2 regions of the Acetobacterium sp. MES1 genome follow, and region 2 is predicted to be linked to the other one. Evidence: riboswitches for the same ligand, from Rfam matches in the RefSeq annotation. Region 2 holds a riboswitch; the other holds the start of a gene.

Region 1 (10,449 bases), on a different contig from region 2:
TTCTCTTAGAGATTAGTTAATGTTAAAATTATGTTAAATTCAAAAAGGTGATATAATTTAGAGAAATTCGATTATCCTGGTTAACATAAGGATATTAGGTTGCAAATGCATGGTCTTTCATTATGTTTATTAATTTGGAATAGATGTTGCCTTAATCAATGATTATTTTGGAGGAAATAATGACGTTAGAAATGCTGATTGGCCTTTTCGGAGGTTTAGGGTTATTTGTTTTTGGGATGCACATGATGAGCGAAGGCTTAAAAACGGTAGCTGGAACAAAAATGAAAAAACTATTGGAAGTTTTAACCAATAATAAGGTTAAAGCGATCCTGGTGGGAACCGTTGTCACAATGATTGTTCAGAGTTCCAGCACCACAACGGTGATGGTGGTTGGTTTTGTCAATGCTGCGCTGATGACACTTACCCAGGCGGCTGGGGTTATACTCGGTGCCAATATTGGAACAACAGTCACAGCTCAGTTAATTGCATTTAATGTGACGGAACTTGCACCCGTTTTTATCGGCTTTGGTGCCCTGATAACGCTTTTCAGTTCCCGCAAAAAAAATCGCGATTGGGGCAGTATCATGCTTGGTTTTGGGATCTTATTCTTTGGTATCGCTGCGATGTCAACTGCAATGGAGCCACTCCGGGAAAGTGAAGATTTCATTTATCTGTTATCAACTTATGGAAAAAATCCGCTGCTGGGAGTTTTGATCGGAACCCTGATCACCGGTATCATACAAAGCAGTAGTGCCTCCATTGGTTTGCTCCAGGCACTGGCCTTGTCAGGGGTATTTGCCAGTATTGGGGGAACCGGTGCGATCCAAATCTGTATTCCCATTTTAATCGGTACCAATATTGGAACCTGTGTGACCGCTCTGATTTCCTGCATTGGCACCTCCACGGCCGCAAAAAAAGCGGCCTTTATCCACCTTTTTGTTAATGTTTTTGGCGCCATCTGGGTGATGATCCTGCTCGTTGGGATGGACAGCATCATGGCGATTAATCCCATTTATGAATTCATTGTCAGTATTTCCGGCGTATTTATCAGTAGTAGCGGTGAGGTGGTTCCCAATGTGGCAAGACAAATTGCCATGGCGCATACCTTTTTTAATGTAGCCAACACCATTGTATTATTCCCCCTGATTAATTATTTTGTCACCTTTCTGGATCGAATCTATCCTGAGAAAGAAGAAGAAAAAGGATTGCAGCTGGATGATCGATTGCTCAATAATCCTTCTGTTGCTTTAGGTCAGGTTGTCAAAGAAACAAATCGCCTGGCCGAAATGAGTTTTAAGAATTTTAAAATCGCCTGTGAATCCATCATGGATGGGAATGAAAAGCTGGTTGAAGAAATAGTTAAGCGGGAAGAACGCATTGATGAATTTCAGCAAGGCATCGTGGAATACTCGGTTAAGCTTTCAAACGAAAATATGTCGGAAGAAGAAAATGATCGTCTGGCCTTCGTCATGAAAGGGAGCCATGATCTGGAGCGAATTGGCGATCATGCCATGAATATCGGGGAGCTGGCTGAGATGCGGGCGACTAATAAAATCGTCTTCAGTGATATTGCCAATCAGGAAGTGTTAAATTTAATCAGTTTGACTTCCAACACACTCAGAGATATGGTAGAATTAATGGAAACAGAAGAGTCAAGCTTATGTTATAAAATTCTTGATGAAGAAGAAGAAATTGATGAAATGACAGAAAGCTTAAAGGATGACCACATCCGTCGTCTTAACGAGGGAATCTGCAATCCTTATGCCGGAGTCATTTTTCTGGATCTGTTGACCAATATTGAACGGGTTGGTGATCATGCCTCGAACATTGCCCAGGGTATTTTAGGTTTAAAACTGCATCAGGGGTTGATTGCCAAAGATGATTATGACAATGAGATGGAAGATAGTCAGCAATAAATACAACCAACCTGGTAGGGTCAAAACGCAGATAAATACAGCTAAATAGAGGTGTTTACAAGAAATTTACCTTAAAGAAAGTAATATTTTCATTGACAATGAGAGGATTATATCGTAATATTACAACAACGTAATATTGGCATACTTATTGAAAAGTAAGGACGCAAAACTACAGGGTCTAAATACGGTGGTATATGACAGCCAGTTGCAAATTGAGATGGTGATTACCATGATGAGCAGTGGCAATGTCGCTGCTTTTTTTTGTTAGAAATTAAACCATAAAATGAGTTGCAGGGTTATAGTCGACTGTTATATAATAATGACCGGTTTGTTTTTCAGGAAAGATTCTTTTGACGGAAACAATTGTTATTTAAAATAGGAGTTTTCTTAAGATCCAATTTAATTTGTGATATAGATGTTTACAGAGGTCTTTTTCGCTTATATAGTATACATATAGTATGTAGGTTATTGCGGTCGTTTCGGCTGTTATAATAAACGAACAATTTTAATTGTTCGATATGTTAGCGGTACGTTTTTGTATCGGTAATAATTAAATTTACGAAGGGAGGTAGGCAATGAATTTAGAGTTTCAAGCGACAGGAAAGTCGACAATGACGGGAGTGAGAGGGTTTAATTTGCAATCAGAAAATCCGTCCACCAGTCAGTCATGCGGACACGAAAGAAGCGCCCAGTTTAAAGATTTGCTGGATCAGTCAAAACAGAATGTCAGCCATGCGGATCATCATTTGGAGAAGGTTCGAAAGAATCAGCGGGAAACCAAATCGATTGCGGAAAACAATCGACGGCAAAGCGATCAAACATCACTAAAAGATGATGCGGTCACGACTATTGATGATCAAGTTGAAGAACCGAAGGAAGCGGAGCTAAAAAGCGATGAAGGACAGCAAAGCAGTTCTTTATCAACACTGGATTCAGCACAGTTAATGGCTATCCAGAGTTTTCAGGGAGGTATCGAAACAGCACTGACACGGCTTAACCTGAAATTAGGGATTGAAGGGGTTGAAGAGCCGAAGACAGGCAGTGATCAGGGGCAAATGCTCGTCTTGGCAGGCAAAGTTACAAAAGAAGAGATGCTGATTTTTCAACAAAACACCAGCCAGATGGAAAGTGAAAACCAAGTCAAAATTGATGGTGATCCGGAGATAGTTAAAGGTGTCAAGCCTGAGCAAGCGAGTGTACAAACCTCTGATAATGAAGGTGATCAATCTTTAAAAAAAGAAAATCAAATCGAGCTGGGAGATGAATTCAAATTTACAATTTCAACAGATTCCCGGCGACAAATGTTTAAACAGGTTGAAGCCGTTAGACCTGTGTTGACAGAAATAAAATTTTCAGAAGATGCTGAACCGGAAATAGCGGCAACAACATTCAGAGAAGATACTGAACCGGAGATAGCAGCAACAACATTCAGAGAAGACACTGAACCGAAAATGGCGGCAAGAACATTTAGTGAAGATGTTGAACCGGAAATTGCAATAACTGAATATGCTGAATCTGGCTTAGTGGATGATGTTTCTAAAATCACAGGGGGCGTTGCAAAGAATGAGGAACGATCAGGGGAAGAATCTGATGACAAAAGAATATTAGTATCGGATGTTCTAGAAAAAGCACAAGGGCAAATTGGAGATCAGAATTTAGAAAAAATGAATAGCCGGGAAGTTAATATGGCCGCTGTTAATTCAAACAAAAGCGCAGAAGTTCAAGCAACGAACAAAACAGAGGTCGCTCAGCAGGTTCAGCAGAAAATTCTTCAGAATTTCGAGCCCAACAAGCCAACGGTATTTCAAATGACCTTGTCACCAGATAATTTAGGCGATATTGATGTCAAATTGAGCTACGATCAGGGAAAACTGATCATTGATATTATGGCCGTCAGCCAGGAAACCCAAAAACTATTGGGAAAACAAATTAATCAATTGGTTAGAGGTTTGGCGCTTCAGAATGTTCAAGTGGAAACGGTGCACTTAAATACCCCGGTAGAACAAAGTGGCGATAGTCAGAACGCAGCATTTATGATGAACAATGGTTCTGATCCCAATCAAAATCAAAATCAGGCTCTGTTAAGAGAACGGTTTATTAAAAGCAGCGGAGTATTAAACAGCATCACAACAAATGGTGATGAAGACGAATCGGTATTAATTCCCCAGAATCTCCAGAACTATACCAACCACCGTGTGAATTATTTGATTTAAGGAGGAAGATATAATGGCGATTGATAGTATTAATAATTATTTAAGTACCGCAGCAGCGACGTCAGCAACAACTACTTCGACAAAGAAAACCGGCACATCTTTGGATATGGATGATTTTCTCAAGTTGATGGTGGCCCAGTTACAGAATCAGGATATGAACAATACCGCAGACACCTCGCAATATACAACCCAGATGGCTCAATTTTCGATGGTGCAGGCCTTGACTGAACTGAATGAAATGACCAAAACGGTTTACTCCATGAGTTTGATTGGAAAAGACATTACTCTGGCAGAAAACGCTTCTGATGGATCTCTCCATGTGGTATCAGGGGTTGTTGAAGGTGTCAACTTATATGACGGCGATGCTCAGGTGATTGTGAATGGTGTGTCTTACCCGATGAGCAGTATTATGGAAGTAACGCAGTCGAAATCAGAATAATTGACATTTAGTGTTTAAGAAGAGGTGATCCAATGACGGACAGAATCAATGGGAATTTTTATCGGTTAAATGATGCCATCATTCGACAAACCGAAAAAATAACCAATCCCACGAATCAGACCTCGAAAGTTACGAATCCGGAAAAAAGCGAAAATAGCTTTCGGGAGCTTCTCGATCAACAAATAAAAAACAGTGTCACATTTACCAAACACGCCAGTATCAGAAAAGAACAGCGTAATATTGAAGTATCTGACAGTGATTTGGAAAAATTGGGAGATGCCTGTGACAAAGCTCAGGAAAAAGGGATTGGCAATGCCTTAATTATGATGGATAATTCGGCGTTTATCGTCAATGCAGCGGATAAACGGGTTATTACTGTAATGGACAAAAACGAAATGAAAAATAAACTATTCAATGATATTGATGGTGCCGTGTTTATATAGTTGGACCTCGATGAGGAAACTGGAAGCTTTGACCGACAGATAAGCTTCGAACGGCACAGAAAGGAATCAAAAATGATCAGATCTTTATACTCAGGAATTTCCGGGATGGCAGCCCACCAGACCAAATTAAATGTAATTGGTAATAATATTGCCAATGTTAATACTTACGGCTTTAAAGCCAGCCGGGTGGTTTTCAGTGATGTGCTGTATCAGAATTTATCAACCGCTACTGAAGCTACCAACACGACTGGCGGTACCAATGCCAGCCAGTTGGGGTACGGCGCCAAGGTTGCCAGCATAGATATGCTCAATACAATTTCTTCCGGAGCCAGCACTGGTCGGGCATTAGATGTCTATATTGCTGGCGAAGGCTATTTAACCGTTCAGCCGACGGCCGGAGCCAACCGTTATACCCGGGTTGGTAATTTAAAATTTGATGCACTGGGAAATCTAACCGATGGTGCTGGCAGTAAGGTCATGGGGATACCGATTGATGCTGAAGGTAATGCAATTTTGGATGCCAATGGAACCCTGTCAATGAATGGGCTGAAGGCGATCAACGTTGACCCGATCGAATTGGAAAAATACACCGGCATTACCATTGGTAAATCTGGCGAGATTACCGGGATCAAAGCCGGTGATCCTGAGTTTACCAAAGGCTCAATGCCCGAATGGCTTACAAATTTAGTTTTGCCAGAAGATACAAACTATACTGGTGATGTAGATCTGGTTATTGGCTATATGGTCCGGACTGATTCAACAAATGTACTGGCAAAAGCAGCAGTCGCACTTGAGCCCAATGCAGACATTCAAGGAGGACCGTTAACACTGACAAGATCCGCATCAGGCGACTACTCCTTAGCTACCGGACTGCAGAATAAAGAAGGGGAAGAACTTGATGATCCGGAAGGCAACTATGGCGAACCAGTGCTTAAAAATGGGATTCTAACCTTTCCAAAGCTACCGGGATTAAAAATTGATACGACGAAACTTCCAGAAGATCCAGTTGCTGGTGTCTTTGATTTTGGAAGTATCTCAATAGACGCCGATAAATCGATGCTTTTAAGAGTTTCTAATGAGGGCGGTGGAATTGAAAATGTAAGTACCCCAATTCCTTTTGATTATAGTGGTTTAATGCCAGCTGAAGATGGTCCAATGACGATTGAATTGACTGATCCTGATACGCAAGGAAAAATTAAGTTGGTTGTGCAATCGAATCTTTTTGATGCGATGTTTACGAATGCTGATCCAGCGAATACTGTGGCAGCTACAAAGACCACCATCGGCAAGATCGAAGCTGGCAGCGACACCCCTGTCACCCTTGGCTACCTGGCCATTTCTAAATTCGCCAACAACGACGGCCTGCTCCAGGATGGCAATGGCTACTTTATGGAATCGGCCAACTCCGGCGAGGCGATTGCTTCAAAAGCTGGAACCAATGGCACTGGGGGTACCGAATCAGCCAATCTGGAAATGTCAAATGTTGACTTATCTCAGGAATTTACCGACATGATTGTTGCCCAACGTGGTTTTCAGGCAAATTCTCGAATCATCACAGTTTCTGACTCGATTCTGGAAGAATTGATTAACCTGAAGCGATAGCAAATAATAATTAAGAAGAGCTCACCCGAAGGGAAAAAATCCTTCGGGATGAGCTTTTTATCCTGGCCAGATACCAAAGGGGTGGATCCACCCCTTTGGTATCTGGCTGTTACTTAGTAAAAAGTTGAAAATTACTTCTATTTAGGTTATACTATGAAAATAAAAAATATATTTTAAGGTGGAAATATGATAGAATTAACCAGATTAAACAAACAAAAGAATGAAAAGTTTCTACTTAATTGTGAGATCATTGAAATTATTGAAGAAAAACCAGATACCACCATTCGCCTGACGAATGGCAAACACTATGTGGTAAACGAAAGTTCAGCCCAGGTACTATCAAAGATAATTGCATACAAACGAAATATTTTTAGCCGTTAACCACTAAATTCTGACAGGAAGTATAAATTTATGGAAATTTCAACAATCATTGCTTATGTCCTAGTCGTCTTTACGATGTTTTTTGGGATGACATTCAGTTCTGCAAATGGTTTTAACATCGGGGCATTAATGAATTTTATTGATCCTCAAAGTATGTTTATTACCATCGGTGGAACATTTTTCGTGCTGATCGCCTCTTTTCCGATCAAATCATTTAAACATATCCCGAAGCATTTAAAGATGATATTTTTTAAAAGTAAACAAGATCCTCTGGAATATGTGGATATTCTGACAGAACTTTCCAAAGAGGCGAGACGTAAGGGATTGTTGGCTCTGGAAGCAAAGGCAGCCGATATTCAGGATGAGTTTCTTAAGGAAAGTGTCCTGCGAATTGTCGATGCCATTGAGCCAGATAAATTAAGATCCTGGTTTGACCAGAAAATCGATTATATTTCGGAACGAAACGATCTCGAACGAAAAATTTATGATATGGGCGCTGCTTTGGGGCCGGCCTTTGGGATGATCGGAACCCTGATTGGTTTGGTAAACATGCTAAAAAACATGAGCTTTGAAGGTGGTGCCAGCACCCTGGGTTCTGATATGTCGGTCGCATTGATTACGACTTTTTATGGATCGGTACTGGCAAACTGTGTCTTTATGCCAGTATCCAGTAAATTGGAAATTGCTCAGGAGAGGGATCTGCTAATCAAGGAACTGATTATTGAGGGGGTAGTTGCCATAAAAGAAGGCGAAAACCCCAAATACATCCGAGACAAATTGATGAACTTTTTGACGGAAGACGAAATCAGGAAAGCGAATGGTGAAGCCCCATCAAAAGGTGGAAAATCCAAAGGTAAAAAAGGAAAAGCTGTTGAAAGTTAAAAATAGGGGTATATATTATGGGCAAGCGTAATAAGAACAAAAAAGGAATCAATAAAGATGCCTGGCTGAATACCTATGCAGACATGATCACCCTGATTTTAATCTTCTTTATCCTACTTTTCTCGATGTCAACGTTGGATGCAGCAAAGTATAAGCAACTGGTTGAGATATTTAATCCAGCTGCAGTATATGAAACGACCGGAACAGCGACTGAGTCAGACGGTTCAACATCCCCAAACGAGGACATTTCGGTGGAAGAGATCGTTGATCTGGAAGATCTCTATCAATACCTGAGTCAGTATACCAAGGAAAATGGCTTGGATGATGCAGTCAGTATTGAAAAATATGAAAAAGCGGTTTCGATCAAGTTTATGTCATCAATCTTTTTTGAACCCGACAGTTCCCGGATTAAACCCGGCGGACAACAGGTCTTATCAGACATTGGCCAGGCCTTTAAAGCTGTGGAGCCGACGATAAAATCAATCCGAATTGATGGACACACGGCCCAGGCTGATTCACCAGTTGATGATCGGGACTTATCCAGCAGCCGGGCCAATGAGGTGCTAAGATTCTTGCAGAATGGCTATATTACTGATCCGGCAAAATTATTGTCAGTGGGATTTGGCCAGTATCGGCCCATCGCACCCAATGATACTGAAGAAAACCGTGCCAAAAATCGCCGGGTTGAAATCATTATTTCCGAAACTGAAGATTTCTTCAGTGACATTGCGACAGGAACAGATACAGTTGCACAATAGAATTAGAGACAAACACTTAGGAGAAACGAAATGGCAGAAATTCTTTCGCAAAGTCAAATTGATAGCCTTTTAAGCAGCCTGATCAGTGGTAAAGATGAGCCGGAAGCGCCAAGTCCGGTGGCCGGTAAGAAGGTTAAAGATTACGATTTTAGAAGACCAAAGCTTTTTACCAGAGAGCAACTTAAGCATTTATTCAGTATTTATGAAAATTATGCCCGGCTGGTGTCTTCTCATATAACAGGAATTCTGCAGACATACAGTTTGGTAGAAATAATCGAGGTGGAAGAACAGCAGTACTACGAGTTTAATAATGCCCTCCCCGATTCGGTCTTAATGGGGCTGATTGATTTTGATATTAAAGACAGCGAAGATGAAGAAGATCTGGTCATCATGGATCTTTCCAAAGACGTTGGTTTTTGCAGTTTTGACCGGTTATTGGGCGGTTCAGGCAAGCCCCTCAAGGAAGATCGGGAGTTTACTGAAATTGAAATTGGGGTTATGGAGTATTTTTTCAGAGGGATGATCAACCTGATGAAAAACGTCTGGTTTGATTATCTGGAAATCTCTCCCCGGTTAATGAAAATTGAAACCAATTCCCGAATTCTTCAGGGGATTGGGGCCGATGAAAATGTCGTCATTATTGTTATGAGTATTAAAGTAAATGAAACCCAGGGAAAGATTAACATCTGTATTCCGGCGACAACCCTGGATATGCTCTTTAAAAAGAAAATGTCTCAAACCAAGAAGAATATCAAAAGAGGCGATCAACAGGCAGAGGAAAAGAGACGCTTAAATATTATCAATGAAATCAGAAAGACGGAGTTGGAAATAAAAGGTGTCCTAGGTGATACGGAGGTACTCTCCCAGGATATTTACGAGCTGGAAGTTGGGGATATCATCAAGTTGAATAAACCGGCAAATTCGATGGTTGATATTGTTGTCAACGATGAAGTCTGGTTTAGGGGAGAAATGGGTGATTACAAGAAAAAAAGAGCGATTCAGATAAAAGAGCTTAACGAGAGGGGAAGTGAACTATTCATATGACAGAAGCAGTAGAAAATCCAGATAAGCTATCCGGAATGGAAGTTGATGTTATCGGCGAGGTTATGAACATCAGTATGGGCACAGCCGCCACCGCAATGTCAACCATTTTAAATACCAAGGTTAATATTACGACGCCAAGAATTGAAACAATCGGAGTCGAAGAGTTTGAGTTCGCTTACCTTGAACCAGTAATCGGGGTTTTGATTAACTATGTTGAGGGAATCGAAGGGGCTAATGTCCTGCTGTTACAAGAGTCGGACATGAAAAAAATCTTGTCACAGTTGTTTGATATGGACACCAGTGATGATATTGAGTTTGATGAAATCAGCAAAAGTGCCATTGGTGAAATCATGAACCAGATGATGGGAGCGGCAGCAGGCGCATTAGCTTCATTTCTGGGAAAAGTCGTCAATATTTCACCGCCAACCCTACTGGATACTACCAGTAAAGCCAGTATTCGTGATTTGTTTTCCTTGAAGGGCGATAATCTGGTTAGTATAAAGTTTAATCTGAGCATTGAAGGCCTGGTTGAAAGTGAATTTATCAGTGCCATGGAACCTGCTCTGGCCCGGGAAATTGTAACCATGTCGATGGGTGCCAGTGGCATGGACGATGAGGAAGAAGTTGCCCCGCCCCCGCCCCCGCCCCCGCCGGTACAACCGGAAGTGGCCTACCAGCAACCACCCCAGGCTCCGCCAGCAGAACCGGCTCGGGTGGTTCGAAATGATCCGCCACCAGCGGCTTATGCCCCACCCCAACAACCGGTGCAGG
Region 2 (21,477 bases):
TTTTGAGAAGGTTGTTTTCAGAGATCGGACCGGATGACCCAATGTTCGTCCACTGAGGATGGTGTCAATATCTTTGGCTTTAATAATTTTATCTTTATAATTTTCATGGATGTTGGTTTCGTGGGCGACTAAGAATCGGGTGCCCAGTTGAACGCCCACAGCCCCCAGCATCAGCGCTGCGGCGATCCCCCGGCCATCACCGATACCACCAGCAGCGATGACCTGAATTGAAACTGCGTCACAGACCTGGGGAATCAATGGCATGGTGGCCATTTCGCCGACATGTCCGCCGGATTCACCACCTTCGGCAATTACGGCGGTGGCGCCAGCCCGCTCAGAAAACCGTGCCAACCCGGTGGAAGGCACGACCGGAATCACTTTAATACCGGCTTCAATCCACATTTTCATAAATTTTCCGGGATTGCCAGCTCCGGTAGTAACCACCGGAACCTTTTCATCAATCAGTACCTGGGCAATTTTATCGACATGGGGGTTCATCAGCATGACATTGACCCCAAACGGTTTATCCGTCAAGCTTTTTACTTTGATAATTTCGGTGCGGAGCCAATTTTCATCGGCGTTCATTGACGAAATAATCCCTAAACCACCTGCATTTGACACGGCAGCCGCAAGCTGAGCATCGGATATCCACGCCATTCCTCCTTGAAGAATGGGAAATTCAATGTTTAATAGATCGCAGAGTGGTGTTTTAATCATCCTATTTCACCTAAGCGATTGCTTTTTCGATCAGCTCTACCACATCACCAATCGTTGTCAGTTCGCCATCCATTTCAATGCTGGTATCAAAGGCTTCTTCGATTTCCATAACCAGTTCTACCGTATCCAGTGAGTCCAGTTCCAGTTCTTCGAAGGTTGAATCCATTGTTACTTCCAGATCCTGTTCGTCTTTGTAATTCCGTAAAATTTCCACTACTTTTTCTAATACCATTTGATTAATCCTCCTAAGATTATAAAATAAATTTTTACTTGAGATCGGTTTAGTTGCTTTAGTAATTATAATTGTTAGCAGACCCTATCAGGCCCATTCAATCACACAGGCGCCAGTTGTCAGTCCGCCACCAAAAGCGGTTAAGGCAATTCGGGTACCGGATTTGAATAAACCATTGCGGTTTAGTTCATCCAGTACCAGAGGAATACTGGCTGCAGAAGTATTGCCGCAGCCGTCGACCCGCAGAACAAATTTGTCGATTGATAACTTCAGTCGTTTGGCAGCCCCTTCGATAATCCGCAGGTTGGCCTGATGGGGAATAATATAATCAAGATCAGCAAGAGCAATACCGGCTTTTTGTGTCACCGAGCGTAAATCACTGCAGATGGCAGCTACTGCAAAGCGATAAACCTCCGGCCCATCCATCAGCAGATAGGGAGCTGGATGGGGCTGTCCTGTGGTCAGGGGATGGTTACCCTTGGGCCAGGGAATGCTTAAGGCATGCTGATTTCCGACGGCAGTCAGTTGGATCGCTTTGAGGCTGTCGCCGCTGGTCAGCACCGTCGCACCGGCACCATCGCCAAAAAGAACGGCGGTGGCCCGATCCTGCCAGTCCACCAGTTTGGACATTGCATCCACCGCAATGACTAAAATTTTCATATCACCATTGCGGGAAAAATAGGCATCAGCCACGTCCAGCCCATAGACAAAGCCAGAACAGGCCGCATTAAGGTCAAAACTGGGACAGGTCGCACCAAGTTGTTCCTGAATCAGGCAGGCCAGAGAAGGGGTGACAGTATCACCGCCAAGAGTGGGGCAGATAATCAGATCGAGCTCAGTTGGTTTGATTTGGGCGTTTGCCAGAGCGTTCACACTGGCTTCCAGGGCGATATCCAAAATGGACTCATCGACACAAATATGCCTGGCTTCAATGCCAGTTCGAGAAACGATCCACTCATGGGACGTATCCAGAAACTGGGCGAGGTCTTCATTGGTCTGGATTGTTTTGGGCAACGCAGAACCGGTTCCGATAATTGTAAAGGACATTTGTTCCTCCAAACATCAAGGCTCGGACGACTCATTTTCGTCAGCGAGTCTTGATAATTTTTTTCTGAAAAAACCATTTAATTTTTCCATGCCATGAATTAAAACTTCTTTTTCTTCATCAGTCATTTCTTTAGCAATATCTTTCACCATTTTTACATGAAAATACTGGTGAATTTTATCGATCCGCAAGCCCTTGTCGGTAAGGCGGACGTACACAACTCGTCCATCGGTATTGCTTTTCTCTTTTTTTACATACCCCTTCTTGACCAGTTTATTAATGGCCACTGTTACTGAGGGGAGGGTAATGTTTAGACTTTGGGCAAGATCACTTATGGTTCTTCCATCATTTGTATTTTTTCCCACATGCTCAATTAGATGCATTTCATTGATTGATAAATCAATATTTGTCGATTGCTTGAGTAAATCCTCTTCAAATTTTAAAATATTATTGAATGTATCAACCAGAACGGCGTTGAGTTGGGAAGAAAAAGAGTCCAAAGGGTCACCTCCATATTTATTAGATTGTCTAACTAATTATAGCGCTAAAAAAATATTTGTCAAGAAAAGCTCTGGTTCTGGATAGTTTCTTAGGCGGTCTTAAGATTTAATAGCTCTCTAAAAAAAATTTTTAACCAAGCTCACTGGTTAATTCATTCATTAAGGCTTCCACGGTGGTAATTTCAGAGATCTTATAGGCGTTGGCCCCGGAAAAAACATAGCCGTTATCGAGATCACCTTTTCTACCGGCAATCAGTGCCAAACCAATACAGTAGGGTGCCGTTTTATAGTCACAACTCTTGATGCAGTTAATGGGACAGTTTTTGGGGTGCCGCAATCCAGATTTGACTTCTTCCAGAAAGCGGTTGTGAATGGCCCGGCCTGGCAAACCAGCGGGACTGACAATAATCTCTATATCGGCTTTGGTTGCTTTAACCATGGCTTCTTTAAAGGCCAGTGAGGCATCACATTCGTTGGTGGTAACGAAGCGGGAACCAATCTGAACGGCATCGGCACCAGCTGCCAGCGTTTCCCGGACATCGGCTGCTGTAGTAATTCCGCCACCGGCGATTAGGGGGATGTGTCGTCCAACCAGATCCTCATAGGGTTTGATTTCTTCCAATACGCCGGGAATTAATGTTGGTAGCGCCTGTTCAGCCAACCGTTCGGGAGTCAGATCTTCATTTTTAAAACCTAAATGACCGCCCGCCAGGGGACCTTCCAGAACGATGGCATCGGGAGCAACTTCGTAGTGACGCCACCAGTGTTTTAAGATCAGCTTGGCTACCCGCTTGGATGAAATAATGGGAGCAATCCTGGTTAAGGAATTGCGGGTCAGTTCCGGCAGGGTTAAGGGCAGGCCTGCTCCGGCAAAAATGATATCATATCCGGTTTGCACAGCATCTTTAACCAGTTGTTCGTATTGGGTCAAGGCCACCATAATATTAATTCCAATGGGCCGATTGCCGGATATCGCTTTGGCCCGTTTAAAGTGATCCGTCATTGCTTGTCGATTGGCCAGCTTGGGATTTTTTTTATAGTCAGGGTAATCACTACCCATTTCCACTGCCGATAAAACACCGAGTCCGCCAAGTTTTGAGACATGACCGGCCAGATTAGAAAGCGAAACACCGATCCCCATGCCTCCCTGGACAATCGGTTTGGAAAATTCCAGATTTCCAATATTAAATTGAGTTTTCAAAAAAAAACCTCCTTTGCAATTATTCTTGCGATTGGAGGTAATCATAGCATATTGCGAATTAATCTGTAAAGAAAAAGCTAAATCTCGGTGATTTTTTCCGGGTTATCCCGTTTTGTTTTAAGAAATGCTATTTTTAAAAAGGACCACTTGGTTTCAGCGGTGAGGATGCCCATAAAAATAACCAGACAGCCCAAAAACATCATCAACGTAAAATCCTCGCCAAGGATCATGATCGATAAGAGACTGCCAAAGACCGCTTCAAGACTAAGGATAATGGCGGCATGGGTGGAATTGGTATATTTTTGGGCCATCGTCTGTCCCAAAAATGCCAGGAAGGTACAGAATATCCCCAGATACAAGCCATTGATAAGTCCGGGTATCGGGATTGCCAGGGTAAATTCGCCAGTTAGTATAACATAGGCTAAGGATACGATTGCCGCAAAACCCAGTTGAATCACTGTCAGGGCAATGGGATCATGTTCTTTTGAGTAAATCCCCACCACGACAATATGACAGGCGTATAATAAGGCGCACAACAGGGTAAGGGCATCCCCGGGATTAAAGGAAAATCCAACCGAAAAATCGATGGTCAACAGGGCCAGCCCCAGCAGCATAATAAAAGCTGCTACAAAATTATACTGATCCGGCCGATGTTTTTTGACGGCCCAGTAAATAAAGGGCACCATAATCACATTGGTCGCCGTTAAAAAGGCCTGTTTTCCGGCCAGCATATATTGCAGACCAATCATCTGGGCGGCAAAAGCAGTGAACAGAAAAAAGCCAATCACACAACCGGCCTTAATTGTATCTTTTGAGAGGTTCTTTAAATTTTTCCGGAAAATAAATCCGGATAACAGGGAGGCAACGGCGAATCGGACTGTCATCAACATCATCGGTGACATGGAGTCCAGGGCGTTTTTTGACGCAACAAAACCGCTGCCCCAGACAAAAGCCACTGCTACCAGCCCCAGATCAGCAAAGAGTGCTTGTTTTTTTATTTTTTCCATGGTGATATCCTTTCTCAGGTTCTGGTTTAATTATAACTAAAATAATCAGGGATGGCAAAAATATTTTGGTTTCCCCGATTAAAATGAGTTATAATAGAGAAGAAGTATATCAATCACATAAGGACGAATAAATGAAACTTGTATTGGTTAGACATGTAGAAACTTTTGGAAATGTAGAACATCGCCTCAATGGCCATACCGAATCCGACTATACGCCCCGGGGCGAGGCTATGAAAGAAATTCTGGTGGAAGAACTGATTGCCTTGGATAAGAAACTGGCATTTGATAAAATCTTTGCCAGTCCAACGACCCGGGCTTACAAAATTGCCCAGGCTGTAGGGGCAGAAACCGGGAAAGAAATTTTGGTCGACCACCGCCTGCGGGAATTTAACTTCGGGATCTTTGAAGGAAAAACCCGGGACGAATGCATCGAAATTTTCCAGTCAGAATGGGATCAATGGATGGCAAATTATATAGATTACAGAGTCCCCCAGGGTCAGAGTCAACGGGAATATCATGACCTTTGCGCCGAATTTTTAACCGAACTAACCGAAGGCGAAACGGTTCTGATGGTAGCTCACGGTGGTACAATCCACGGTATGTTGACCAATATGCTGAATCTGCCACTGGACTGTAAATGGCATTTTGACATTAAATTGGGAAGTATCACGATGATTGATTATAACCATGGCTTTGGAATGCTATCCTATATGACCACCCCACCCTATGATGAACTGATTTCACACCCAACTCCCTTGACGGATGCCAAAAAATCCGCCATGCGGGCGGCTGCACGAGCCGAAGCGAAAACCAAAGCCGCCCATAAAAAAAAGAAATGATAAAATTAGAGAGGAACTAAAATGCTTGTAGTCGCTTATGATAACCGTAGTGATTTTGAAATAGATGAAACGGTATTGGAAGAGGTCGAAGACGCAATGGTGCGAACGCTGCTTCACCAGGAAATTGAGGTGGAGTGTGAAGTAAGTTTTTCATTTGTCAGTACCTCCGAAATAAAAGATCTGAACCGGGAGTACCGGGATAAAGATTCTGTCACCGATGTCCTGTCCTTTCCGATGTATGAAGATTTCATAAATAATCGGGAGTCAATTATCAAAGACAATCCGTTTTTGCCCTTGTTACTCGGTGATATTGTGATCTGCATCCAGCAGGCAAAAGCCCAGGCCAAAGAATACGGGAATACCCTGACCCGGGAGCTTTCCTATCTGTCGGTGCACAGTGTATTGCACCTGTTGGGTTATGACCATCTGGAAGATGATGAAAAATCGGTGATGCGTCGTATTGAAAAAGAAATTATGGGTGACGACTAACGCCTCGCCCCAGTCGCATCCTTCTATCAAGCAAATGAATCAGGAGGTGGGAACGATCAGACGAAAGCTACAAAAGAGTTTTTCTTTTGCCATTGAAGGTATTTTACACACCCTCAAAACCCAGCCGAATATGCGCATTCACTTTGGCATCGGTTTATTGGCGGTGGCCTGCGGTTTTATCTTTAAAATCGAAAACTATGAATGGCTGGCGTTGGTGATTGTAATTGGCTTTGTTTTTATCCTCGAAATTATCAATACCGCCATTGAAACCCTGGTGGACCTTTATACCGAAGAATACCATCATCTGGCCAAGGTTGCCAAAGACACCGCCGCCGGAGCCGTAATGGTAGCAGCCATCATGTCAATATGCGTGGGGCTGATTATCTTTTTACCAAAAATTATCAATTGGTTTTTTTAACCAGAGAAAGAATGTGAATCATGAACAAAAACTTTAAATCCGGCTTTATCAGTATCGTCGGTCGTCCGAATGTCGGAAAATCGACCTTGCTTAATAATATTATGGGGGAGAAACTGGTGATTACTTCGGCCAAACCCCAAACCACCCGCAATGCAATTCGTTGTATTTATACCGATGAGCAGGCCCAGATGGTTTTTATTGACACTCCGGGAATGCACCGTCCCAAAAACCGGTTAGGTGACTACATGCAAAAAGCGGCGGAAAATACCGTTGCTGATGTGGATGTGGTTTTATACCTGGTTGAGCCCGAAACAAAAATTGGGCCCGGCGATCAATATATTCTGGAGAAGCTGGGAGCCAGCAAGACCCCGGTTGTTTTAGTCATCAACAAAATTGATTTGTTGCCCAAAGAAGAACTTCTAATCACCATTGCGGCATATCAAAAATACGATTTCCTTAAAGCCATTATTCCGATTTCGGCGGTTACCGGAGATGGTGTTAAAGAACTGCTGGATCTGATAACCGACCTGCTCAGTCCGGGTCCGATGTTTTTCCCCGCTGATATGATTATTGATCAATCCGAACGCTGGATTGTCCAGGAGCTGATCCGAGAAAAGATCCTTAACCTATTAAATGATGAGGTTCCCCACGGTATTGCTGTCGAAGTGACAGCCATGAAACCCCGAAAAGGGAAGGATATCATTGACATTGAAGCAACCATTTTCTGTGAGCGCAAAACGCACAAGGGCATCCTGATCGGCAAGGGTGGCTCGATGCTGACCAAGATTGGCTCACAAGCCCGTAAAGATATTGAATTTTTCCTCAAAACCCAAATCAATCTGCAGCTTTGGGTGAAGGTTCGCACGGATTGGCGGGATAAGAATTTTGATCTGAAAGATTTAGGCTATTTTGAATAAATCTTTCCGTTTGGAGCAATATGGCACTGATTAAAACAAAAGGCCTGGTCATCAGGGAACAGCCCTACAAAGAACAGGATAAGATTCTGACCATTTTTACCGAAGATGAGGGCAAGATCCAATGCATCGCCCGAGGCGTTCGCCGCCAGAAAAGCGGCCATTTAGCCAGCACTCAAATTTTTGCTTATAGTGAATTTGTCTATTATCCCGGCAAGAATTTTGGCATTATCAATCAGTCGAACTTAATTGAAGCCTTTTATCCCTTGCGGAATGATCTGACCAAAATGGCCCTGGCTTCATATTTACTGGACTTGATGTATAACGCCTACGAATTTTATCAGAAAAGTCCAGAGATATTAAAATTACTGCTCCATGTGTTGTACTACATTTCTGGTGGCAAAGCCAGAAACGACCTGGTTCTGGTTGGGGCCTTTCAAATGAAGCTGGTCAGCTACTTAGGCTATCGTCCCGTTCTGGAAAGGTGCATGGTTTGTCAGCATGATCAGGATTTAACCCACTTCAGCATTGAACAAAATGGCCTGGTCTGCCGGGACTGCCGGGAACAAAGCCCCGGCTATCTCTATAAGCTAAACCCAGCCATGCTGGAACTGCTCCGGGACTTTTTAAAACAACCGATTAAACAGCTCAAAGACCGGGAGATCGACCCAGCTGAAGCCCTAAAACTTAGTGATCTGCTGGATCATTATATCAGCTGTTGCATCGGTAAATCTTCCAAAGCCTATGCTTTTTACAAAACCATGCTCAACCCCTAGATCTGTTGGGAAAAATATGAAAAATTTAAATTAAAAAGGAGATTATGATGGGAAACTACAAAATGGCACATACAATGATTCGGGTATTGGATTTAAACCGCTCTCTGGCGTTTTACAAAGAAGCTCTGGGATTTGAGGAAGTACGACGACGGGACGAACCAACCTATGAGTTTACGCTGGTGTTTTTAGGCGATGGCAGTCCCAACGGTCATCAGTTGGAACTGACCTACAACTATGGTCAGGTGGCTCCCTATGATTTGGGCACTGCCTACGGTCATTTAGCCGTCGTGGTTGATGATCTTGAAGCATCCTGGGCCGCGCACGACGCAAAGGGCTACCAACCCACTGAGCCAAAAGGTTTAAGTGGTGATGGTAAACCCCGTTATTATTTTATTACTGACCCGGACGGCTATAAAATTGAAATCATCCGGAAGTAAAAGTTTGCCATGATAAGAGAGGGAGTACCTCTCTTTTTTTTAACTAATTTCTGGTTAAGTGAAAGGGGGCTATGAAAAACGATTGTCATCATCCGAAATGAAAAGCATTATCAGGCTAGAACCTTCGAATATTTGATCCTATCGGGGGTAAGAATTATATTAAAATACTATTCTAATTTGTACTGAGATATGGAGTCGCAATTGGAGAAAAAACGAATCAAACTGGCTATTTTATCAGTTGCATCACTTTTAATGATATCAATGACCGCTTCTGCCATTCTTGCCGATATCGAACAGCATTACCCCAATGTGTCAGAAACCATGATTCAAATGGTTTTGACCCTACCGGCGTTATTGGGGGTGATTTTTGCATTTGCTGCAGGTCCACTCTCAATGCGGATCTCAAAAAAGAGTCTTGTGATTTTTAGTCTAACTTGCGGGCTCTCTGGTGGATTGATGGGATTGATACTGGGGCCGCTGGCGATTGAATATTTATGGCTTTCCAGTGTTTTGATTGGTGTCGGTCAAGGAATTAATGCAACAATAACTCTGGCCTTAATCACCGTTTATTTTTCTGGCGAAGAAAGCGGGGCGATGATGGGACTCCAATCGGCTTTTCTTAATGGCGGTAGTATGGTGCTGTTGTTTACTTCCGGTTTGCTGGCTAATATAAAATGGAATGGAGCTTATCTGGTTTATCTGGCTTTTCTACCGGTTCTTGTGATTGTCATAAAATATTTGCCCCATGATCAGCCGCTTCCAGCGACCCAACTAAAAGCAAGAAATCGTACTGAAAAACTAAATGGTACCGTCTATTTTATTGCCCTGATCATCTTTTTATTTGGCAGCTGCTTTTTTGTTTTTCAGACTAACATAGCGCTGCTGGTGGTGAGCAAGGGCTATGGGGATGCGACGCTTAGCGGTATCATCAACACCCTGATATCAGCAGCCGGAATGATCACCGGTTTTCGTTACAGCCATATCATCTACCGCCTAAAAACAATGACAATAACCGTCGGAATCGCAGTTGTGGGACTGGGGATGAGCCTAATATTTTTTCTGGGATCGTTAGTCAGTATCTGTGTTGCCGCTCTTTTTATCGGATTTGGAATTGGTGTTGTTATGCCAACAGGAATTTATCTGGCCGCCAACGCAGTAAGAAAAGAGAATCAATCCACTGCCATTGCATTGGTAACGGCAGCGGTCAATTTAGGAATGTTTGTCTCACCCTTAATCTTTGATTGGATATCGCTCCAGATCCCTGACAGTGATATAAGTATCAAGTTTATGATCGCATCACTTTGCTTGCTGCTATTGGCAGTAGTATTTGCAATGAGTCGTCGATTTGTTTTAAATAAGCCGCAATAGAATTATGCATCGTATCGAAGTTTAGAAATTATCAAATCCTTATCTGTACCGGATTCGTACGAATTGATCGAAGTAAAGGAGAGCTCACCATGAGAAATCATTTAAAAAAAATCACCATTACAGCAATATGGGGAGTTGTTTTTACGAGCCTGGTTTTATTGTTCTGTTTTCCAATGATTGGCCATGCCCTTAATGAGAATAAGCGGGTGTTGTTTATCAGTTCATACAGTGAGAATTTTCCAACGGTTCCGCTGCAAATTAAGGGGATTCAGTCTGCGCTTGATGAGAAAGTTAGTCTGGATATTGAATATATGGATACTAAGCGGCTGGATACTGTGGAGAATAAACAACTGTTTTATGAAAATCTTGCTTATAAATTAAAAAATCTGCCGCCCTATGACGCCGTGCTCGTTGGGGATGATAATGCCCTGCAGTTTATGATCGATTATCACGACACGCTGTTTCCCCAAATACCAGTGGTGTTTTTCGGAATCAATGACTTCGACCGGGGAAAGTCAGCAGCCGAAAGCCCTTACTTTACCGGAATGTTCGAAAAATTTTCAATGGTCGAAACGATTAAAATCGCCCATAAATTCAATCCTAAAGCTTCCCAAGTTATTGGTATTGTGGACTCATCACTGACCGGTCAAGGTGATCAGGGGCAATTTCTGGCCACTCAAAGTGAATTCGATAATCTTGATTTTCGGGTCTTAAACGTATCAGACTATACCTTTGCTGAGTTTGGGGAAATTCTTAAAAATTTGGATAACGATGCAATTCTTTTATACCTGAGTATGAATCAGGACAAAAACGGTGTTGTCAAGGACTTAAGCGATCAGTATCAATTTTTAAAAGATAATACCAGCATACCGGTCTATCGAACCAGTATCGGCGGAATTGGTGACGGCATATTGGGCGGAAAACTGATTGATTATGAGGCCTTTGGACGGATCTCCGGTAATTTGATCATGGATATATTGAATGGCAAGTCCGTGGAATCAATGGGTCTTATTGAGGATACGCCCTATTACTATATATTTGATTATGATCTCATTAAAAAATTCAATATTCCCGAGTCGCTAATTCCCCAAAATGCTGTTTTAATTAACAAAGAACCCTCACCACTGGAAAAATATCGAGAAATTTTTGTTAGTATTGGGGTTCTAATACTCTTTCTTTTGATTGTTTCATTAATTCTTATCGTCGATAATTTAAAACGGCGTACCATTCAAAAACAATTACAAGAAAGTTATGAGCGACTGAAAATAAGCAATGATCATCTAGAAAAAACAGAAGACAAATTGAGAACACAGTATGAGGTCATTGAAAAAAGTCTCAAAGAGGTCGGTATCCTGAATCAGAAATATGCCATTGCTACAGAAATTACAAATAGTGCAGTTTGGGAATTGGATTTAGATACCAACGAAATTCTAATATCTGATAACTTTTCTAATGTCAGTCGAATCCTTAATGAAAACGAAAAATTTGAAGATTTATTGAGTCGATTAACCGATCCGGAACACAAAAACAGATTATTATACGAAATACAGTCGTATTGCACTGGGCGTAAAAATGAGATTGATATTCAGATCCCCATTAACGATGAGGATAATAAAGTAAAATGGATACTATTCCGGGGCAGAGGAATAGCCCAGGGAAATGGTGTTATTAAACAAATTCATGGAATTCTTATGGATACGACACGAATGAAGGAACAGGAAGATTATATTGAATACCTTGCGACCCATGATTTTTTAACCGATTTGCCAAATCGAATGAGTTTTTTAGAAAAACTCTCGGATGCACTGGACTCTGGTAAACCTGGAGCCGTTTTATTGTTTGATATCGATAACTTTAAAGCGATCAATGATACCCAGGGACACGTTTATGGTGATGAGATCTTAAAAATGATTGCCCATCGACTCAGTAACATTTCCAATGAAAAGACGTTTATTTCCCGTTTCGGCGGTGATGAATTCCTGATTTTAATGAAAAATATTAATGGAACCCAGGAAGTTGAAAAATTCGCTCAAACTACAAAAGCAGCCTTTGATAAAGCATTTGTACTCAACGGCAAAGCCAATAATATCAATATCAGTATGGGCTTAACCTGTTTTCCGGAAGACAGTTGTGACATCAATCAAATTATAATGAATGCCGATACAGCGATGTATCATGTTAAACATAGCGGTAAAAACAACTACATCTTTTATTACTCTGAAATGAAAGACATTATAAATACCCGAATCGAAATAGAAGCGATTATTCGAGAAGCCTTAGAAACAGATGGCTTCAAACTTCTCTATCAGCCGCAAGTCGACTTGTGCTCAGCTCAAATCCATGGGTTCGAAGCATTATTGCGATTAAAAGATCATAATATCCAACCAGATCAATTTATCCCAGTTGCAGAAGATACTGGGCTGATTATTAATATTGGGCGTTGGGTAGCTAAATCTGCGATTGAACAATTTGCGAAGTGGCGAGATATGGGGTTCGGAGAAAAAATAATTGCGATTAATTATTCCAGTAAACAATTGAAGGATAAAAATTTTATCGCATATCTGGGGCAACTCATAACGACTCATGCAGTTAAACCAGAAATGATTGAAATCGAAATTACAGAAAGCATTCTGCTGGAGAATGATACTGAAACGATGTCTTTTTTGCAGGGATTAAAAGATGCTGGTTTCAAAATCGCCCTGGATGACTTTGGTACCGGCTATTCGTCTCTGAATTACCTGACATATATACCAGTGGATAAGGTTAAATTGGATAAATCCATCAATGAAAAGTTTCTAAACCTCAAAAACAATCAGGTCATGGATAGTCTAATTTCATTGGCACATAGTCTAAAACTGGAAATCACCGCAGAGGGAATCGAGGATTGGAATCAATATTGGCAATTAAAGCGTGGCGGTTGTGACTATATTCAGGGATATCTTTTTAGCAAACCACTGGATTCAGCCGCGGCAGAAAATATTTTTAATCATTTCTTTGAAATAGACGATGAAAATAAACCCGTAAACGACCTAATTAACCCATTTTTTTAAAAAGTCCATCCATTTTTGCAATATCAGATGGATGGACTTTTAAAAAACAATCACAATAGTTCAATTTTTAGTTATGCAGCAACAGTCAATCTCATCAGGGATGATCCACTGAGCAATCGTTGATAGTAAGCTTGCGTACATTTTTTATATTTGTTGAAAAGTTTGATTGTTTCGTTTTCATTGCAATACACTTTCCAGCAACCACAATATTTACAGTTTTTTCCTTCATGCTCGATAAATCCCTGAACATCTTCAAACGGATAACTTAAAAACAAGCCAATCTCGTGAGGGAATTCACTGGAATTTTGAATCCGTTTAGATAAAAATTCCAGGCAAGACTTCAAATCATCGGTATGATAGCCAATATTCTGAAGAAAGCTGTCCACCCGGGGACATGAAAAATCTTTAAGCAGTCGACTTTCACGATAAACATAAATTAAAACCCGACTGGCATTTATCCTCAGTACCTCCAGATAGACACCACGAGCATTCAACATATCATTACACTGATCCAGCTGCTCTGCGAGTTGGCAATAGCTGGTAAATGGATAACTGAATAAATTACCAGTTTTCATTCCGGCCAATGTAGGCGAGCAGTGGCGTATCATTTCTCTCTCGAATTTACTCATGACTACATCTTCCGGGTCTGCGATTTTAAAACACACCCATCGCAATTCTTACATTGAGCACAATGCTCTTCCAGAATGTTTCGTAATGCAGCCAAACTGCTGCTATGTGACCGTGCCAGGGGTAAATTAAGTCTTTTTGCCTCATCGGTCGCACAGTTTACCATTTTATGAGAAACCGTCCCAGTAAATAATACAATCAAATCTGGGACGCCGATTTTCTTTTTCATCGCACCCTGCATTTGGGTGAAAACCTTAGCCCGGCAATCATATTCTTTGCATAAATCTTTATATTGATAAATCATGCGATCATTTCCGCCAATAATAACAATGCTCATTAGGTGCCCTCCATCCCCTTGTGTTAGTTATAACTAACTGATTATAACTTATCACAATTCGGAGCAGCTGTCAATTATTTTTAAATATTTATTAAGGAATTATTATTGGTTTTTATGGCTGACTACAAAGCTCATATTTAAATATTATACCGCATAAATCAACATACAGTATTTTAAGCATTGACTTTATATTGATTAACAGTTTTCGCGAAATAACATTGATCATCAAAAAAACGGCTGCAACATTAGATTATTATAATACAATTGATGATTGATAATAATATCACAAAATTGCACAACAATATTAATCAAAAGTCGAGTGATGCACAAGAAACATCGGCGCATATAATGAATATCTTATATTTAATGTCAGTAGTAATCTAAAGTATTTTGAGCAAAATATTACTGCTGCAAATATAATAAAAAAAATAATTCGCAAAATATTCACTTGACAATTGATAATATATGCCTTATCATGATGCCAATAGAATATTTAGCAAACTTATCGAAAGGTAAGGACGCAAAGCTTTAGGGTCTAAGTAATTATTTATATGACAGCCAGTTGCACAACCACATTTTTTAATGATGATTATAATGCAACGTGTCAATGCGTTGTTTTTTTATTCTATACGATTCAGTTATTGGTCAATTTAATATTTGGCAAACTTATCGAAAGGTAAGGACGCAAAGCTATAGGGTCTAAATAAGTATTTATATGACAGCCAGTTGCAGATTATAGGTGTATTTAATTCGCCTTAATTGCAACGAGTAAATCGTTGCTTTTTTATTGCAAAAAACGAATGGAGGATACTGATGGATCAATTACTGATAACTGCAGAAGTTTTTATGATTGGAGCAGTGACTGGCGTATTAATGAAAGAAGCGACTGATTATTTAGTCAGACAGCGAGTCAAGACCTTGACTAACCATCAGTTGTCCGGCAATGTTACAAAAACAATCTTTTGGGCGATGCTTAACGCAACCATCTGGTTGATCTTTGTAAAGCTCAACGGACTTGAACCAAAAACATTGGAATGTATGTTGCTCTTTTCAATCTGTGTCATTCTTTCTGCTGTAGACATCAGCATTAAAAAAATCCCCAATGAGCTGGTATTAATGACGATATTCGTGGGCGGTGCCTTCATCATTACCGGGCAACCGATTGCCAGTATTGGAATGAATATCTTTGGTTTAGTAATTGGTTTTATTATATTCTTTTTACCAGCAATAATTGGAAAGGGCGCTGGTTGGGGAGACGTAAAATATGCCGCTGCGGTTGGTTTTTGTTTGGGTGTTTATGGAATAATTTCTGCGATTATGATAATGACTTTCTTTCTGATGATCTATACAGCATACCTGATCATTAGACGAAAAGGTAATTTGAAATCAAAGGTTGCCCTGGGACCGTTTATGGCTTCCAGTTTTGTATCCGTATTAATTTTAAATTTTAACAACACAAATTATCTGATAGATTTTGGAATGTTGTTTTAAACCAAGGCAAACTTGGTATCGATTACGTAAAATTTATTAAAAAGGGAGAAGAAAAAATGAAAAACGGATTATCACGCATGATCAGAGAAGAAGATGGACAGGGCATGGTTGAATATGGCTTAATTATCGCCGGGATTGCATTGGCTGCCATTGCCGCCATTTGGTTATTGGGACCCCAAATCGGGCAAATGTTTACAGATATCGGCACTCAGTTAGCAGCATAATGATTCTAATTAGTTTGACTAACAAATATAAAATATTGAAGGAGAAACTGAAATGAAAAATCAATTGATGCACATGATCAGAGAAGAAGACGGACAGGGTATGGTTGAGTATGGTTTGATTATTGCCGGGATTGCATTGGCTGCCATTGCTGCCATCTGGTTACTGGGTCCACAAATTGGTCAGTTCTTTACCGATATCGGTACTCAATTAGCGGCTTAAACGATAATAGATCAATAGAAATTTATCGAAGATACTAATTAAAAGGAGTAAATAAAATGAAAAACGTATTATCACGCATGATTAGAGAAGAAGATGGACAGGGTATGGTTGAGTATGGTTTGATTATTGCCGGGATTGCATTGGCTGCCATTGCTGCCATCTGGTTACTGGGCCCTCAAATCGGTCAATTCTTTACGGATATCGGAACCCAATTAGCAGCATAAAGCCTATAGGTAGTTATTGTGTTTACTGTGAAGAAACCAGTGGCATATTGGCAACGTCAAAGTGGAGATTTCTGCCGGACGTAATCAATATGCCTTTTTTAATCGGCTAAACGATCTGCTCCAGTTACAGTTAAATAAATCAGATCTTCAGGATGAATGATCAGGGAGGAAACATGTTTGCAAACATAATCAAACGGATAAAAAAAGAAGACGGGCAAGCAATTGTTGAGCTTGCTATCACCCTGCCAATTTTGATTATGATTTTGTGCGCAATTATCGATTTTGGTTGGCTGTTTATGAATCAGAACAGTATTGATTATGCCGCAAGAGAAGGCGCACGCTATGCAATCGTTCATTCAACCAGTAAGACAGCAATTGAAGAGCATATTCGGACAATTGCTCCTGAGAACATTGCCGACACTGTAGACATCAGCATCACGTTTACAAATACATCAAACCCCCGTCTTGGTGATGTAATCATCGTTATCAGCGATGATGTGAATATATTGACTCCAATTGTTGGTGTTTTTGTTCAGGGTGAAACCATGAATCTTTCTTCATCCTGTACCATGAAGGTGGAGTAAATGAGACAGATAATGAACTTATTAAAAAAATTTCCCTATAGACAGATAAAAAAATCCGAACAAGGTGATGCGTTGATTATTGTGGCCGTTTCGATGGTATTTATTATGGGAATGCTGGCATTGGTAATCGATCTGGGGTTGGCGTTTTTAAGTACTGGAGAACAGCAAAAAGCTGCGGATGCAGCCGTATATTCATCCGGGCGGTTACTACCCATCGAAACGGGAAACACCACCAAGGTCAATCAGATTAAAGAGAGTGCCATTAATTATGCCGATCTTAATGGTTTTCCGGATTTAACGCCTGAGGATGTCATTCTGGGGAAAATCAGTAATGGTCAATATACTGAAATTCGTGTTACTGTTGATAATACGGTACCGATGTATTTTGCCAAAATATTTGGAGTCGATTATTTGGACCTTACCCGAACGGCTGTGGCAAAACTGTCGCCAGTTATCAGAACCACTGGGGTGGCACCAATTGGCTTGACGAAAGAGGAAATGGAATTAAGGTTGGCCAGCAATAACCTGACGCACGTAACTTTGAAATACGGGGAAAAAAATGTTTGGAGCGATTCCCCATCCTTTTTTGGAGCACTTGATCTCGATGGCCAAGGAGGGGGGGCCAGCGATTATCGGATTTGGATTACCCAGGGTTATGCCGGTGAAATCAGTGTTGGTGATGTTCTCTTAAAAGAAATGGGAAACATGGAAGGACCTACTTTTCAGGGCTTTGATGAACGTTACAACGGTTGTACCCATTTTGGTGCGCTCAGCGGCGGTGTTGGCTGCACTACTGATAATTTCGAACCGACATGCCCGAGAATTGTCAAGGTGCCCATTTACTCGTATACGGTTGATAAACAAACCGTTGTAGTGGAGGGATTTGCCGCGTTTCTTCTGGAAAATCAAACTGATAAAGGTGAAATCACTGGTTCATTCTTAAATATGGTGTCAAATGGCGCTTCTTCTGGAAGTAACGTCGGGGAAGGAACCGATGGGGATTTTGGATTATATAATTTGATCCTTTCCGAATAATTAATAATTACCGGTATTTTGGGTAAATACCATTTATAAACCCATTAATCAGTTGAATGGAGAAATCGATGAAAAAACTCGTAATAATTGCATTGATCGTATCGGTGATCACCGGATTTGCAGTTTTTCAATTTGCAATCTCTCTGCAAAAAGGCAAAGACCAGGCGACACAGCCCGTTGTTTTGGCAACTCAAGCCATTCCCAAAGGAACCGTCATTGAAAAAGAGATGCTAACAACCGAAGAAGTACCAATTGAGATGGTTCACCAACTGTCAATTGCCAATCCGGAGGATGTTCTGGGGCGTATCACCAAGGAGAACATTGAGGCCAATGAACAGATCCTGACCAGTCGTTTAAGTGATACCAATCAGGAAAATAATAATTTATCCTACGCCATTGAACCAAATTATCGGGCCCTGACCATTCTGGTCGATGAAGAAAAAGGGGTAGGTGGATATTTAGTCAAGGGAGATCGTGTTGATCTTGTCACTATTTGGATCACAAAAGAAAATGGTGTCGTTTCACAATATGTTGTCGAGAATATCGAAATCCTGGAAATTGGCCCAATAAGCACTGGCGACAAAGGCGGGGAATACACCTCAGTAACGGTATCGGTACCAGCAACTGAGGTCGAGAAAGTTACCTATGCGCTGTCAATCGATCAAACACCGAAGTATCGTCTGGTACTCCGCTCACCAGTTGACAAGGCCATTTTGGGTCCAAAGCCGTTCATGCCTTAATCTAATTCGGCAATAAATAATAATTCATATATTATAGAAAAAAATGGGGTAAACGCCATAGAAAAGATAAAGGTAATGATTGTCGGAAATAATGACAATCGGATCTATGAAATTAAAAGCCTGCTTCGCAGTGACAGCGTGGCATTTATCGGTTTCTCAAAACAGGATGAAAATGTTCTGGAGAAAGCCATCAGTTTGAAACCCCATGTGCTGATTATTCAATGTGAAGATGACTACAAAGCAGCCATCGATTTGGCTGAAAAAATATATATCCGAATTCCCGGATGTGCAGTAATTCTTATCTGTGACAGTTTTGATGTAAGCATGATCGAAAAAGTCATGTTGGCCGGGATCCGCAAAGTACTACAGTTCCCCATTGATGCTGAAACGTTACAGGAAAACATCGAATTGGCTCATTACATGGAAAAATCCCGTTTGGAAAATGCGGATATCACGGCATCCAATAATATGCAATCCCGGATTATCACGGTATTTGGTGCCAAAGGCGGGATTGGCAAGACAACCATTGCCATAAATTTAGCGGTATCGCTGGCAAAAATGGGTAAAAAGGTCGCGGTAATCGATGCTGATCTCCAATTTGGCGATGTCAATGTTTACTTTGATATTGACCCTAAGGATACAATTTCCGAATTATCCCAGGGCAACGATGCTGGTGATATTGACGCCATCAAACGGATGATGGCCTTGCATTTTTCTGGGGTCAGCATTGTCTGTGCCCCCAAAAGCCCCGAATATGCCGAATATGTAACCCCTAAAAACATCGAAACCATGATTAATACCATGCGGCCCTTTTATGACTATATTCTGATTGATACCGCACCGGTGTTTAGTGACATTACCATGGCAGCCATCGAGAATTCAAACTTGGTGCTGCTGGTTACTGTTCAGGATATCTCAACCTTGCGCAATACCAAAATTACTCTTAATATTCTAGAGTCCCTGCAACAGAAAGAAAAAACAGAACTGGTGATCAATCGGTTAACAAAGGGATTGATCAGCTTAAAAGATATGCAGCGGGTGTTAAATGAACCAGTTAAGAACACCATCGTTTTTGATTTCAAGACAGCAACGACTGCTCATAATAAGGGAATCCCCATTGTCTTGGACGCACCGAAGTCGGAAATTAGCAAAAACCTAAAAAAGCTGGCGCAATATATCGTCAATACCATTGACCATCGAGTTAGTTAAAAAGAAAGAATCGATAAAAGAGGTAAAAAAATGGGACTGCTGGAAAGAATGGAACAACAACGGCTGGGACAAAAAGACAAGGCCCAGGAAGAAGGGAAAAAAGACATTATCCATGTTGATATTCATCAGGATCTGAAAAATCGGGTTCATCAGGAAGTAATTAATGAAATCAATAGCAGTAAGGTTGACACGGTCGGCAAAGAAAATCCCATCGAAATCCTGCGAATCCTGGAAAATGTCATGGCGGTTGAAGCGGAAAATGTCAACCGCCTGGATCGCAGCCGTATTACCGAAGAATTACTCAATGAGATTATCGGCTATGGACCGCTGGAAGTGCTTTTAAATGATCCGGATATTTCCGAGATCATGGTTAACGGTTATAACCGGGTCTATATTGAAAAAAAAGGGAAGATTCAATTATCGCCGGTGGTTTTCAAGGACAATCAGCATGTGATGAACGTGATTGACCGGATTGTATCTTCGGTAGGCCGTCACATCGATGAGTCCAGTCCGATGGTCGATGCCCGGTTAAAAGATGGTTCCCGGGTCAACGTGGTGATTCCACCGCTTTCTCTGGTCGGGCCGGTTATTACCATTCGAAAATTCTCCAAAAAACCAATTACCACTGATCAATTATTGGGTTTTGGATCAATATCAAAAAAAATGCTGTCGTTTTTGGAAGCCTGTGTTAAGGGCAAACTGAATATTATTGTATCCGGTGGAACCGGCAGCGGGAAAACAACCATGCTCAATGTGCTTTCCAGCTTTATTCCGGATAACGAACGGATTATCACCATTGAGGATTCGGCCGAACTGCGGCTGTTACAGGATCATGTGATTACCCTGGAAAGTCGGCCATCCAATCTGGAAGGACGAGGAAAGGTCTCAATTCGGGAACTGGTCGTCAATGCCCTGCGAATGCGGCCGGATCGGATCATTGTCGGAGAGGTTCGTTCGGCAGAAACCATCGATATGCTTCAGGCTATGAACACCGGCCATGACGGTTCATTGACCACCATTCATGCCAATTCACCAAGAGACTCCCTGTCCCGTATCGAGACGATGGTTTTGATGTCCGGGATGGATTTACCCTTGCGGGCAATCCGGGATCAGACGACCTCAGCCATTGATATCATCATCCAGCAATCCCGACTCCGGGATGGAACCCGAAAGGTTGTTAATATTACGGAGGTTACGGGGCTTGAAGGGGATGTCATTGTTATGCAGGATATTTTCAGCTATGAAATGACCGGACAATTGGACACCGATGGAAAATTCAAAGGGCGCTTTAAAAGCATGGGGATCAAACCCCGTTGTTTAGAGAAAATTGCTCATAATGGTGTGATGATTAATGATGATTGGTTCATCGAGTAAATGAGTTTATATGGAGTAATGCAATGAATGCGATCATCGTCACCTTTTTAATCATGCTGACCGTATTTTTTCTGGTATTGCTGTTGCTTTACGCCATTTCGGCGGATCAACGCCAGATGCAAAAGCGGTTTAACGGCCTGACTAGCCTGAGTGCCACCGACTTGACAAATTTTAAAAAAACCCGAAAAAGTCGGGAAAAGTCCAAACACAAGGTGCTTAAAAAATTGGAAAATGATTTGTCAATGTCTGGTATTCTGATCAGACCTTCCGAATTTCTGCTGCTTTGGATTGGTTTGGCGATGATTCCCTCAACCCTAGTGTTTATGCTGGGCGGGAATATTATCTTTTCAATTATCTTACTGCTATTTGGGCTATTGGTTCCGCCGCTTTATGTGAATAAAAAACGGGTAACTCGAGTC

The links. Region 2 has a riboswitch for cyclic di-GMP ahead of BI182_RS10625 (prepilin peptidase). Riboswitches for the same ligand answer to the same signal wherever they lie in the genome.
Region 1: linked by a shared signal. The riboswitch ahead of BI182_RS12385 (flagellar hook-length control protein FliK) and the one ahead of BI182_RS10625 (prepilin peptidase) in region 2 are both predicted to bind cyclic di-GMP.

What each region holds. Positions count from the first base shown of each region.
Region 1 is NZ_MJUY01000047.1:19,546-29,994, reverse strand. It holds gene BI182_RS12390 (Na/Pi cotransporter family protein) at 180-1,916, shown strand; cyclic di-GMP riboswitch class I at 2,045-2,129, shown strand; gene BI182_RS12385 (flagellar hook-length control protein FliK) at 2,492-4,129, shown strand; gene BI182_RS12380 (flagellar hook assembly protein FlgD) at 4,143-4,568, shown strand; gene BI182_RS12375 (TIGR02530 family flagellar biosynthesis protein) at 4,601-5,011, shown strand; gene BI182_RS12370 (flagellar hook-basal body complex protein) at 5,084-6,613, shown strand; gene BI182_RS12365 (flagellar FlbD family protein) at 6,800-6,994, shown strand; gene BI182_RS12360 (motility protein A) at 7,025-7,876, shown strand; gene BI182_RS12355 (OmpA/MotB family protein) at 7,894-8,634, shown strand; gene BI182_RS12350 (flagellar motor switch protein FliM) at 8,665-9,678, shown strand; gene fliY (flagellar motor switch phosphatase FliY) at 9,675-10,449, shown strand, end outside.
Region 2 is NZ_MJUY01000036.1:4,059-25,535, reverse strand. It holds gene fabK (enoyl-[acyl-carrier-protein] reductase FabK) at 1-717, opposite strand, end outside; gene BI182_RS10700 (acyl carrier protein) at 728-949, opposite strand; gene BI182_RS10695 (beta-ketoacyl-ACP synthase III) at 1,037-1,996, opposite strand; gene BI182_RS10690 (MarR family winged helix-turn-helix transcriptional regulator) at 2,012-2,494, opposite strand; gene BI182_RS10685 (NAD(P)H-dependent flavin oxidoreductase) at 2,625-3,695, opposite strand; gene BI182_RS10680 (DMT family transporter) at 3,773-4,702, opposite strand; gene BI182_RS10675 (histidine phosphatase family protein) at 4,834-5,541, shown strand; gene ybeY (rRNA maturation RNase YbeY) at 5,563-6,030, shown strand; gene BI182_RS10665 (diacylglycerol kinase family protein) at 6,002-6,448, shown strand; gene era (GTPase Era) at 6,469-7,365, shown strand; gene recO (DNA repair protein RecO) at 7,386-8,138, shown strand; gene BI182_RS10650 (VOC family protein) at 8,186-8,575, shown strand; gene BI182_RS10645 (MFS transporter) at 8,777-9,943, shown strand; gene BI182_RS10640 (EAL domain-containing protein) at 10,033-12,993, shown strand; gene BI182_RS10635 (DUF3793 family protein) at 13,065-13,622, opposite strand; gene BI182_RS10630 (DUF2325 domain-containing protein) at 13,625-13,957, opposite strand; cyclic di-GMP riboswitch class I at 14,443-14,527, shown strand; cyclic di-GMP riboswitch class I at 14,607-14,691, shown strand; gene BI182_RS10625 (prepilin peptidase) at 14,771-15,448, shown strand; gene BI182_RS10620 (Flp family type IVb pilin) at 15,505-15,672, shown strand; gene BI182_RS10615 (Flp family type IVb pilin) at 15,725-15,892, shown strand; gene BI182_RS10610 (Flp family type IVb pilin) at 15,949-16,116, shown strand; gene BI182_RS10605 (TadE/TadG family type IV pilus assembly protein) at 16,290-16,700, shown strand; gene BI182_RS10600 (pilus assembly protein TadG-related protein) at 16,701-17,735, shown strand; gene cpaB (Flp pilus assembly protein CpaB) at 17,804-18,475, shown strand; gene BI182_RS10590 (CpaE/TadZ family protein) at 18,551-19,684, shown strand; gene BI182_RS10585 (TadA family conjugal transfer-associated ATPase) at 19,715-21,058, shown strand; gene BI182_RS10580 (type II secretion system F family protein) at 21,082-21,477, shown strand, end outside.